Regions from separate parts of the Ferribacterium limneticum genome, predicted to be linked through region 1. Evidence: predicted binding sites of a transcription regulator. Region 1 holds the regulator's gene; each other region holds the start of a gene.
What was found. The regulator sigma-54, encoded in region 1, starts transcription at its own class of promoters, with help from an activator protein. The targets are predictions, from matches to a motif close to TGGCACGCTTNCTGCTNA.
Positions count from the first base shown of each region.

Region 2: a site for sigma-54 is predicted at 1,018-1,035, ahead of nifE (nitrogenase iron-molybdenum cofactor biosynthesis protein NifE). Genes of this name have one in related genera too.
Region 3: a site for sigma-54 is predicted at 965-982, ahead of KI617_RS06015 (circularly permuted type 2 ATP-grasp protein). Genes of this name have one in related genera too.
Region 4: a site for sigma-54 is predicted at 1,329-1,346, ahead of KI617_RS12870 (PEP-CTERM sorting domain-containing protein). Genes of this name have one in related genera too.

Region 1 is NZ_CP075191.1:4,157,217-4,159,416, forward strand. Features, by position in the region: gene ptsN (PTS IIA-like nitrogen regulatory protein PtsN) at 1-237, opposite strand, end outside; gene hpf (ribosome hibernation-promoting factor, HPF/YfiA family) at 288-614, opposite strand; gene KI617_RS20000 (RNA polymerase factor sigma-54) at 630-2,099, opposite strand; gene lptB (LPS export ABC transporter ATP-binding protein) at 2,127-2,200, opposite strand, start outside.
Region 2 is NZ_CP075191.1:1,937,520-1,939,719, forward strand. Features, by position in the region: gene KI617_RS09175 (ComEA family DNA-binding protein) at 1-360, shown strand, start outside; gene KI617_RS09180 (universal stress protein) at 411-845, opposite strand; gene nifE (nitrogenase iron-molybdenum cofactor biosynthesis protein NifE) at 1,063-2,200, shown strand, end outside.
Region 3 is NZ_CP075191.1:1,242,898-1,245,097, forward strand. Features, by position in the region: gene KI617_RS06010 (acetyl-CoA C-acyltransferase family protein) at 1-817, shown strand, start outside; gene KI617_RS06015 (circularly permuted type 2 ATP-grasp protein) at 1,020-2,200, shown strand, end outside.
Region 4 is NZ_CP075191.1:2,703,533-2,705,732, reverse strand. Features, by position in the region: partial or broken gene KI617_RS12875 (IS481 family transposase) at 1-492, opposite strand, end outside; gene KI617_RS12870 (PEP-CTERM sorting domain-containing protein) at 658-1,278, opposite strand; gene KI617_RS12865 (ABC transporter permease) at 1,544-2,200, shown strand, end outside.

The sequences.
Region 1 (2,200 bases):
GGCGCCGACAGCCTGTTTGAGGCCTTTGATCCGGCCATGGGGAATGGCAACCCCCTGACCCAGCCCGGTAGAGCCCAGTTTTTCACGTGCGAAAAGGCTGTCAAATATGATTGAGCGCGCCAATCCGAGTCGGGTTTCGAAAAGCATGCCAGCCTGTTCGAAAACCCGTTTTTTGCTGCCCGCTTCAAGATTGAGCAATACCTGATCAGCGGTCAGAAGATTGATAAGAGGGTTCATAGGGGTGGGTAGTAAAGCGAGGCCGCAGCAGTGCTGCGGCCGGTCGGCGCTTATTCGTCAGCGGCAATCAGTCCGGGCTTGTCACCGCGATGGTGATCCTGAACCTTTTGCTTGTATTTCTGAACCTGACGGTCCAGCTTGTCGAACAGAGCATCGATGGCGGCGTAAAGGTCGTCACCGGATTCTTCGGCATGCATGTCCTTGCCAGGCACGTGCACAGTCACTTCCGCTTTCTGCTTCAGCTTTTCGACGGACAGAACGACGTTAACGCCGGTTACCTTGTCGAAATGACGGATCACGGGATCCAGCTTGTTCTCGACGTATTCGCGCAGGGCGGGGGTAACTTCGATATGGTGACCACTAATCTGCAGATTCACTTTTTTCTCCTCTCTCTACAGGGTCTTGCGTAAATTGACCGGGGGGATATTGAGCGACTCGCGGTATTTGGCAACCGTCCGTCGGGCAACTACGATTCCCTGTTGGCCTAGTATTTCGGATAATTGGCTATCCGACAAGGGCTTCTTGCCATCCTCGGCAGCGATCAACTGCTTGATCAATGCCCGGATGGCCGTGGCAGAACAGGCACCACCGGTATCGGTGGCGACATGGCTGCCAAAGAAGTATTTCAGTTCGAAGATACCGCGTGGTGTCGCCATGTATTTCTGGCTGGTCACCCGCGATACGGTCGACTCGTGCAGGCCGAGAATATCGGCAATTTCACGCAAGACCAGCGGCCGCATGGCTACTTCGCCATGTTCGAAGAACTGGCGCTGGCGGTCGACGATGGTCTGCGTGACACGGTGTATGGTTTCAAAGCGCTGCTGGACATTCTTGATCAGCCAGCGCGCTTCCTGCAATTGCGTGGACAGGTTGCCGTTGCCGCGCCGCTGCTTGGCGAGAATCTCGGCATACAGGCGGTTGATGCGCAGTCGCGGATAGGCGTCGGGATTGATGTAGGCAGTCCATTTGCCCTTCAGCTTTTTCACGATCACGTCCGGCGTGATGTAGCGCGCTTCAATCTGGGCATAGCCGGCCGCCGGCCGCGGGTTGAGGCTGGTGATCAGGCTGTGCGCGGCCTTCAAGGCCTCGTCATCGCAGCCGGTCAGGCGACGAATCTTGGCGAAATCGCGGGCAGCCAGCAGTTCGAGATGCTTGTCGACAATGGAGAGAGCCAGCGTTCGCTCCGCACTCTCCGGCAAGACCTTGAGCTGCAGGGTCAGACACTCCTGCAGACTGCGGGCGCCAATGCCGATCGGGTCGAAATTCTGGATATGGCGCAAGGCGATTTCCAGCTCTTCGATTTCAATTTCGTACTCCGGCGGCAGGGTTTCCCACAGTTCGACCAGCGTCGCCGAGAGATAACCATCGTCGTCGAGCGCTTCGATCAGGAAGCGCACCAGACTGCGGTCGCGCTCCGACACCTGGGTCATGCCCAGCTGCCAGCCTAGATGGTCGCGCAGACTGACGTTGGCGGCATGGATGTCGCGGGAATCGCTATCGTCGTCCTCGTCGCGCCCGGCGCCGGTGAAGGTACCGGCATCGGAAGACCAGCGATCATCGTCCACTTCGGATGGGGCTGACGGAACATCCTGCTCGCGCTCTTCGCGGGCATCCCGTTCTTCCCGCTCAACCTTCTGCTCGCGTTCGCCTTCGCTGCTTTGCGGCGCATCGAACTGCTGGGCGGATGAGAAACTCTCGCCAGCGTGCTCGTCTTCACGTTCCAGCATTGGGTTTTCGAGCAGGTAACGCTCGATTTCCTGCTGCATCTCGACAGTCGACAACTGAAGAAGCTTGATCGACTGCTGGAGCTGAGGGGTCAGCGCCAGATGCTGGGATAGTTTTAGCTGGAGGGCAGGCTTCATCGGATAGTGTCGGGTCGGGTCTGTCGGTCAGAGCCTGAAATGCTCGCCGAGATAAACCTTCCGTACGCTTTCATTATCAACGATTTCGGCCGGACGTCCAG
Region 2 (2,200 bases), 2.0 Mb from region 1:
CGCGATTACTGCAACCTGTCGCTGGAAGCGCCTGCGAAGGCCAAGCCCAAGGCAGCAGCCAAAAAGGCCGCTGCCAAGAAAGAGGCTCCAAAGGAAAAATCCAAGGCCAAAGCTGAAGCCAAAGCCGAGCCGAAGGCAGTCGCCAAGGAGAGCAAGGTGCCGGCCAAGGCTGCGGTCGCCAAGGGCATTTCCGTCAATACCGCCAACGAAACTGCATTGCTTGCCGTCAAAGGCCTGAGCGCCACGCTGGTTAAAGCCATCATCGCCGGTCGCCCCTATGCGTCGCTCGACGATCTGGGTAGCGTCAAGGGCATCGGCCCCAAGCTGCTGGCCAAGCTGCGCGACGAACTCGCGCTGTAAGCTGACTTGAATTGCTTGCCTCAGCCGGTGACGGTTGGGGCAAGCTCGTTTCAGTCGTTCTCGGCCTTGACGCAGATAACCGGCTTTGTCGCCAGATGCAGCACCTTGCGCGTCACCGAACCCAAGGCCAGCGCAGCCAGACCGCCCAAGCCGCGGGTACCCATGACGATGCTGTCGCAGCCCAGTTCTTCGGCCAGCGCGACGACGATTTCGGCAATGTCGCCCTGTCGGACGTAGGTCTTGTGGGCAATGCCAGCCTCGTTCAAGGCGTTGAGGACAGGCTTGAGAACGATGTGGGCGCGGGCCGTCAGATGCCCCCGGATCGCTTCTTCTTCCATGCCATGGGTTTGCCAGGCGACAGGTGCCGGTTCAACGTTGACGACATGCACGTCAAGCGGACCGTGCAGTTTGGCAAACTCGATCACGTAGAGCGCAGCGGCGAAGGCGTGTTTCGAGCCGTCGACAGGAAGTAGTACGGAACGCATTTGAATCTCCTTTTGCCGGGTTGTGGGTGATTCGATGTTCTCTCTCTTCAACTGTAGAGGGTGTTGGTGCATTTCGGTAGCGCCATCGCCAAAGCCGTCGTGTTTTTCCCGGCTTGTCGCAAAGGCGACAATTTTCCCGGCTTTTAATCCATACAAAACAACGAATTAAAGGTGGCACCCGTCTTGCTAAATGCTCTCCATACATCTGGAGAACAGCATGAAAGCCAGCGAAATTCAGGCCTTGCTCGACGAGCCGGCCTGTACCCATAACACCAAGGAAAAGTCCGGCTGCGCCAAGCCCAAGCCGGGCGCCACCGCGGGCGGCTGTTCCTTCGACGGTGCGCAGATTGCGCTGCTGCCGATTGCTGACGTCGCCCACATCGTGCATGGCCCGATTGCCTGTGCCGGTTCCTCCTGGGACAACCGCGGCACGCGCTCGTCCGGCGTGACCCTGTACAAGATCGGCATGACCACCGACCTGTCGGAAACCGACGTGGTCATGGGGCGCGGCGAGAAGCGCCTGTTTCATGCCATCAAGCAGGCCATCGACAGTTACTCGCCAAAAGCGGTTTTCATCTACAACACCTGCGTCACCGCGCTGATCGGCGATGACGTCGGCGCCGTCTGCAAGGCGGCCACCGAACGCTGGGGAACGCCGGTCGTGCCGGTTGATGCGGCCGGTTTCTACGGCACCAAGAACCTCGGCAACCGACTGGCCGGCGAAGCGATGTTCAAGCACGTCATCGGCACGGCCGAACCGGCTCCCGTTGCGCCGCGCGCCGACGGCCTGCCGACCTACGACGTCAATCTGATCGGCGAATACAACATTGCCGGCGAGTTCTGGCATGTCGCGCCGCTGTTCGACGAACTCGGCCTGCGCATTTTGTGCACGCTGTCCGGCGACTCGCGCTTCCATGAAGTGCAGACCATGCATCGCGCCAAGGTCAACATGGTGGTTTGTGCCAAGGCGCTGCTCAACGTCGCTCGCAAGATGGAAGGCAGCTTCGGCATTCCCTTCTTCGAGGGCAGCTTCTACGGCGTGGCGGACGTTTCCAACGCCCTGCGCGATTTTGCCCGGCTGATCGGCGACCCGGATCTGACGGCGCGCACCGAGGTGGTCATCGCCCGCGAGGAAGCCAAGGCCCACGCCGCGCTCGAACCCTGGCGCGCCCGCCTCAAGGACAAGCGCGTCCTGCTCTACACCGGCGGCGTCAAGTCGTGGTCCATCGTCTCGGCCCTGCAGGATCTGGGCATGAAGGTGGTGGCGACCGGTACCAAGAAATCGACTGAAGAAGACAAGGCGCGCATCCGCGAACTGATGGGCGAAGACACCAAAATGATCGACGACGGCAGCC
Region 3 (2,200 bases), 1.3 Mb from region 1:
GGCGGCCTACCTGATGCCGACGCTGCGTTCTGGCGCTCGCATGGGTGACACCAAGGCCATCGACTCGATGGTTGCCGTGCTGACCGACCCGTTTGGCGTTGGCCACATGGGTATCACCGCTGAAAACCTCGCGGCCAAGCATGGCTTCAGCCGTGAAGACCAGGATGCCTTCGCGGTCGAATCCCAGCGCCGTGCTGCTGCTGCTATCGATGCCGGCTACTTCAAGTCGCAGATCGTGCCGATCGTCAAGCAGACCCGCAAGGGCGAAGTGGTGTTCGACACCGACGAGCACCTGAAGCGTGGCACGACCATGGAGTCCCTGGCCAAGATGAAGCCGGCCTTCAAGAAGGACGGTACCGTTACTGCCGGTAACGCTTCCGGCATCAACGACGGCGCTGCCTTCTTCGTGCTGGCTGCTGCTGATGTGGCTGCCAAGGCTGGTCACAAGGCCCGTGCCCGCATCGCTGGTTACGCCGTTGCCGGCGTGCCGAACGATGTCATGGGCGAAGGCCCGATCCCGGCGACCAAGGCTGCCCTGAAGAAGGCCGGTCTGACCCTGGACCAGATGGATGTCATCGAATCCAACGAAGCCTTCGCTGCCCAGGCACTGTCGGTTTCCAAGGTTCTCGGCCTCGATCCGGCCAAGACCAACCCGAACGGCGGCGCAATCGCCCTCGGTCACCCGGTTGGCTGTTCCGGTGCGTTCATCGCCACCAAGGCGCTGTACGAACTGGAACGCATTGGCGGCAAGTACGCGCTGGTCACCATGTGTATCGGTGGCGGTCAGGGTATTGCGGTCATCTTCGAACGCGCCTAAGCACTTCGAACTGGCTGTACCAGAAACCCGCCGGAGTAATCCGGCGGGTTTTTTTATTTGCACCATCTTGAAAATCTGTCGCACCTTTGCGGTGCGTCAATAGCCAGAAAGTAGTATTCAGCGCATGATTTAAAGCTTGTTTGCGGGTGGCATGGAACCTGCTGAAACCTGTACGAGAGCATCCTCAGCGACGAGTGGAAAAATGAACTTCTATAACGAGATGTATGACGCCAATGGCGGTGTCCGTGCGCATTACAAGGGATATGAAGACTGGTTGAAGGCAACGCCAGGCGAGCGCATCGAGCGCAAGCGGGCCGAGGCGGATCTGGCCTTTCACCGCGTCGGTATTACCTTCGCGGTTTATGGCGAGGAGGCGGGCAAGGAGCGCCTGATTCCCTTCGACATCATTCCCCGCGTCATTCCATCGGCGGAGTGGAAGGCACTGCAGTCCGGACTGCGCCAGCGCGTCAAGGCGTTGAACATGTTTCTGTGGGATGTCTATCACGATCAGGAAATTCTCAAGGCCGGCATCATTCCTGCCGAGCAGGTGCTGAACAATGCCCAGTATCGTCCGGTCATGAAAGGCGTTGATGTGCCGGGAGGGATCTACGCGCATATCACTGGCGTCGATATCGTCCGGGCTGGCGAAGGCGAGTTCTACGTGCTGGAAGACAATCTGCGCGTGCCGTCCGGTGTGTCGTACATGCTTGAAGACCGCAAGATGATGATGCGACTCTTCCCGGAGTTGTTTGCCAAGCACAAGGTGGCACCGGTCCAGCATTACCCGGACATGCTGCTGGAGAAGCTGCGCGCTGTGGCCCCGCAAGGCGTTTCGAATCCAACGGTCGTCGTGTTGACGCCTGGCGCCTATAACAGCGCCTATTTCGAACACACTTTCCTGGCTCAGCAGATGGGTGTCGAACTGGTTGAAGGGCGTGATCTCTTCGTCAAGGACGAGGTGGTCTATATGCGGACGACCCAGGGACCGCAGCGCGTCGATGTCATCTACCGGCGCCTGGACGATGATTTCATGGACCCCACCGTTTTCCGCGAAGATTCCTCGCTTGGCGTGCCGGGCATCATTCGGGCCTACCAGGCGGGTAACGTGACCCTGGCCAATGCGGTGGGTACCGGCGTCGCTGACGACAAGTCGATTTACCCGTACGTGCCGGAGATGATCCGTTTCTATCTCGGCGAAGAGCCGAAGCTGAACAACGTGCCGACCTACATGTGCCGCAAGCCGGACGATCTGGCTTATGTGCTCGATCACCTGCCGGAACTGGTGGTCAAGGAGGTGCATGGTGCCGGCGGTTACGGCATGCTGGTCGGCCCGGCTTCGACCAAGGAGCAGATCGAACATTTCCGCCAGTTGCTGATCGACAA
Region 4 (2,200 bases), 1.5 Mb from region 1:
GGCATAGGCAAACTTGGATGTTCTGTCGATGGCCACAAACAGGTAGAGCCGGCCCTCATCGGTCTGCACTTCCGCGATGTCGGTGTGAAAGTAGCCGATCGGGTAGGCCTTGAATTTCTTCTTGGGCGGCTTATCGCCCTCAACATCCTCCAATCGTGAAATGCCATGCCGTTGTAGGCATCGATGAAGGGATGAGCGCGTCAAATGGGGAATGCTTGACTGCAAGGAGTAAAGGCAATCATCCAGAGGCAAGAGCGTATAGCGGCGAAACGCCACAATTACTGCTTCCTCTTCTGGTGTCAGCACGGACGACCGGACCAGCTTCGGCCCCATGGGCGAATCCTGGACATTCTGGCGCTGACGCCATTTGGCTGCCGTCTTTGGATTGATCCCATGCTGCGCAGCCAGTGCATTCAGGCTCGTTTGACTATGTTGTATCGCTCGACGCACTGCCTCTGTTGTGCGGGCGCATCCGTGTAGTACCTGTCCCATAGCTCTTCCCTCCGTAGCTGGCTATAAATTACACCAGCACACTGTGGGACTAAACAGCTAGTGATTCCGGGGCGATTCAGGTTGATATGCTCCTCCATGGTGGAGGTCTTTCAAAAGAAAAAGGGTCGGACTTACCGACCCTTTCGCGCGCCAACCTACGGAGAATTACTTCCGGGTCCCCTTTCGGCGGATGGCACCAAGTCCTGCTAACCCGAGCCCCAAAAGAGCCATGCTACCCGGTTCAGGAATGGCGGTCGGAGTCGTGATGCTAACTTCTGAACCGAAACCTTGAGCAGATGTTGCTGTGTAGGTGCCGATACGTGCTTGTCCGTCACTGAAGATGGCTGTTGCGGTGGCATTGATAAAACCATTACCGTTGATGCCTGCGCAGTCGAGGCAAGACAAGAAATCGGTATCTACACCGAAAATCAAGGTTTCCCCTGGATTGAAGTCGGTAAAGTTTATGGTGAGTGTCTGGAGGCCGTTTTGTGCTGCATTGTCCGGGAAAATGGCACCGACCGCCGAAGATGAACTGCTCAATGCCAGAGGGGTGCTACTAGCTCCTGGGGCAATACTGGTCGTATCGAAAAAACCACCGATAGCAGTTAAATTCCAAGTCAGAGAAAGAATGGTTTCACCACTTGTTGAATTATTTGTAAAGCGAAAAGCATCGTTCGTGTCAAACGTTGTCCCGGAAATGATCAGGCCACTGGCTGCGGGAGATGCGAAAACAGGGGATGACAATACTCCGAGGCCGATGAGTATTGCTAGTACATTTTTTTTCATGACAGTTTTTTCCCTTGAAATGTTGAGGATTGGATCTTGTTGAGGTGGTCTAAGCAGAGAATGGGCCACTACTGATTGTTTTGTCGTAACTTAATGATTTGTATTGATAAAATTTATTTTTCTAAATTCATCGACGTTTGTTGGCATATATCTGGTGTAAGAAAAATCGACAGCAAAAAATATCGGGAGGATGTAAAGAGCTCTGTCCGCTTTGTTGCTCGCGATGCCTTAGCACTTACGGCCGGCTCTTGGCATAATCGGGGCAATGCTCGCTTACATCGTTCGCCGCCTTCTTTACGCCCTGCCGATCCTGATCGGCGTGAATCTCATCACCTTTGCCCTGTTCTTTGTGGTCAATACGCCGGACGACATGGCGCGCATGCAGCTCGGGGTGAAGCGGGTGACGCCGGAAGCAATTCAGAAATGGAAAGTCGAGCGCGGCTACGACAAGCCGTTGCTGTTCAATGCCGAGGCAACCGGGTTGGCGACGGTGACCGATACCGTGTTTTTCCAGAAATCGGCGCGCATGTTCGTTGGCGATTTCGGCCGCGCCGAGGATGGCCGGGATATCGCCCGGGAGATCAGCGGCCGCATGGGGCCATCGCTGGCGATTGCGCTGCCGACCTTTATTCTTGGGCTGCTCGTCACGGTCACTTTTGCCCTGACCCTGGCTTTCTTCCGGGCCACGGCTTTCGATTTCTGGGGTGTCGTGCTGTGCGTGGTGATGATGTCCATCTCCAGCTTGTTCTACATCATCGGCGGGCAGTACCTGATCAGCAAGATCTGGCGGCTAGTACCGATTTCCGGTTTCGGGGCGGGGCTGGAAGCCTGGCGCTTCCTGATTCTGCCGGTGGTGATCGGGGTGGTTGCTGGCATCGGTTCGGGGACACGTTGGTATCGCACCATTTTTCTTGAAGAAATC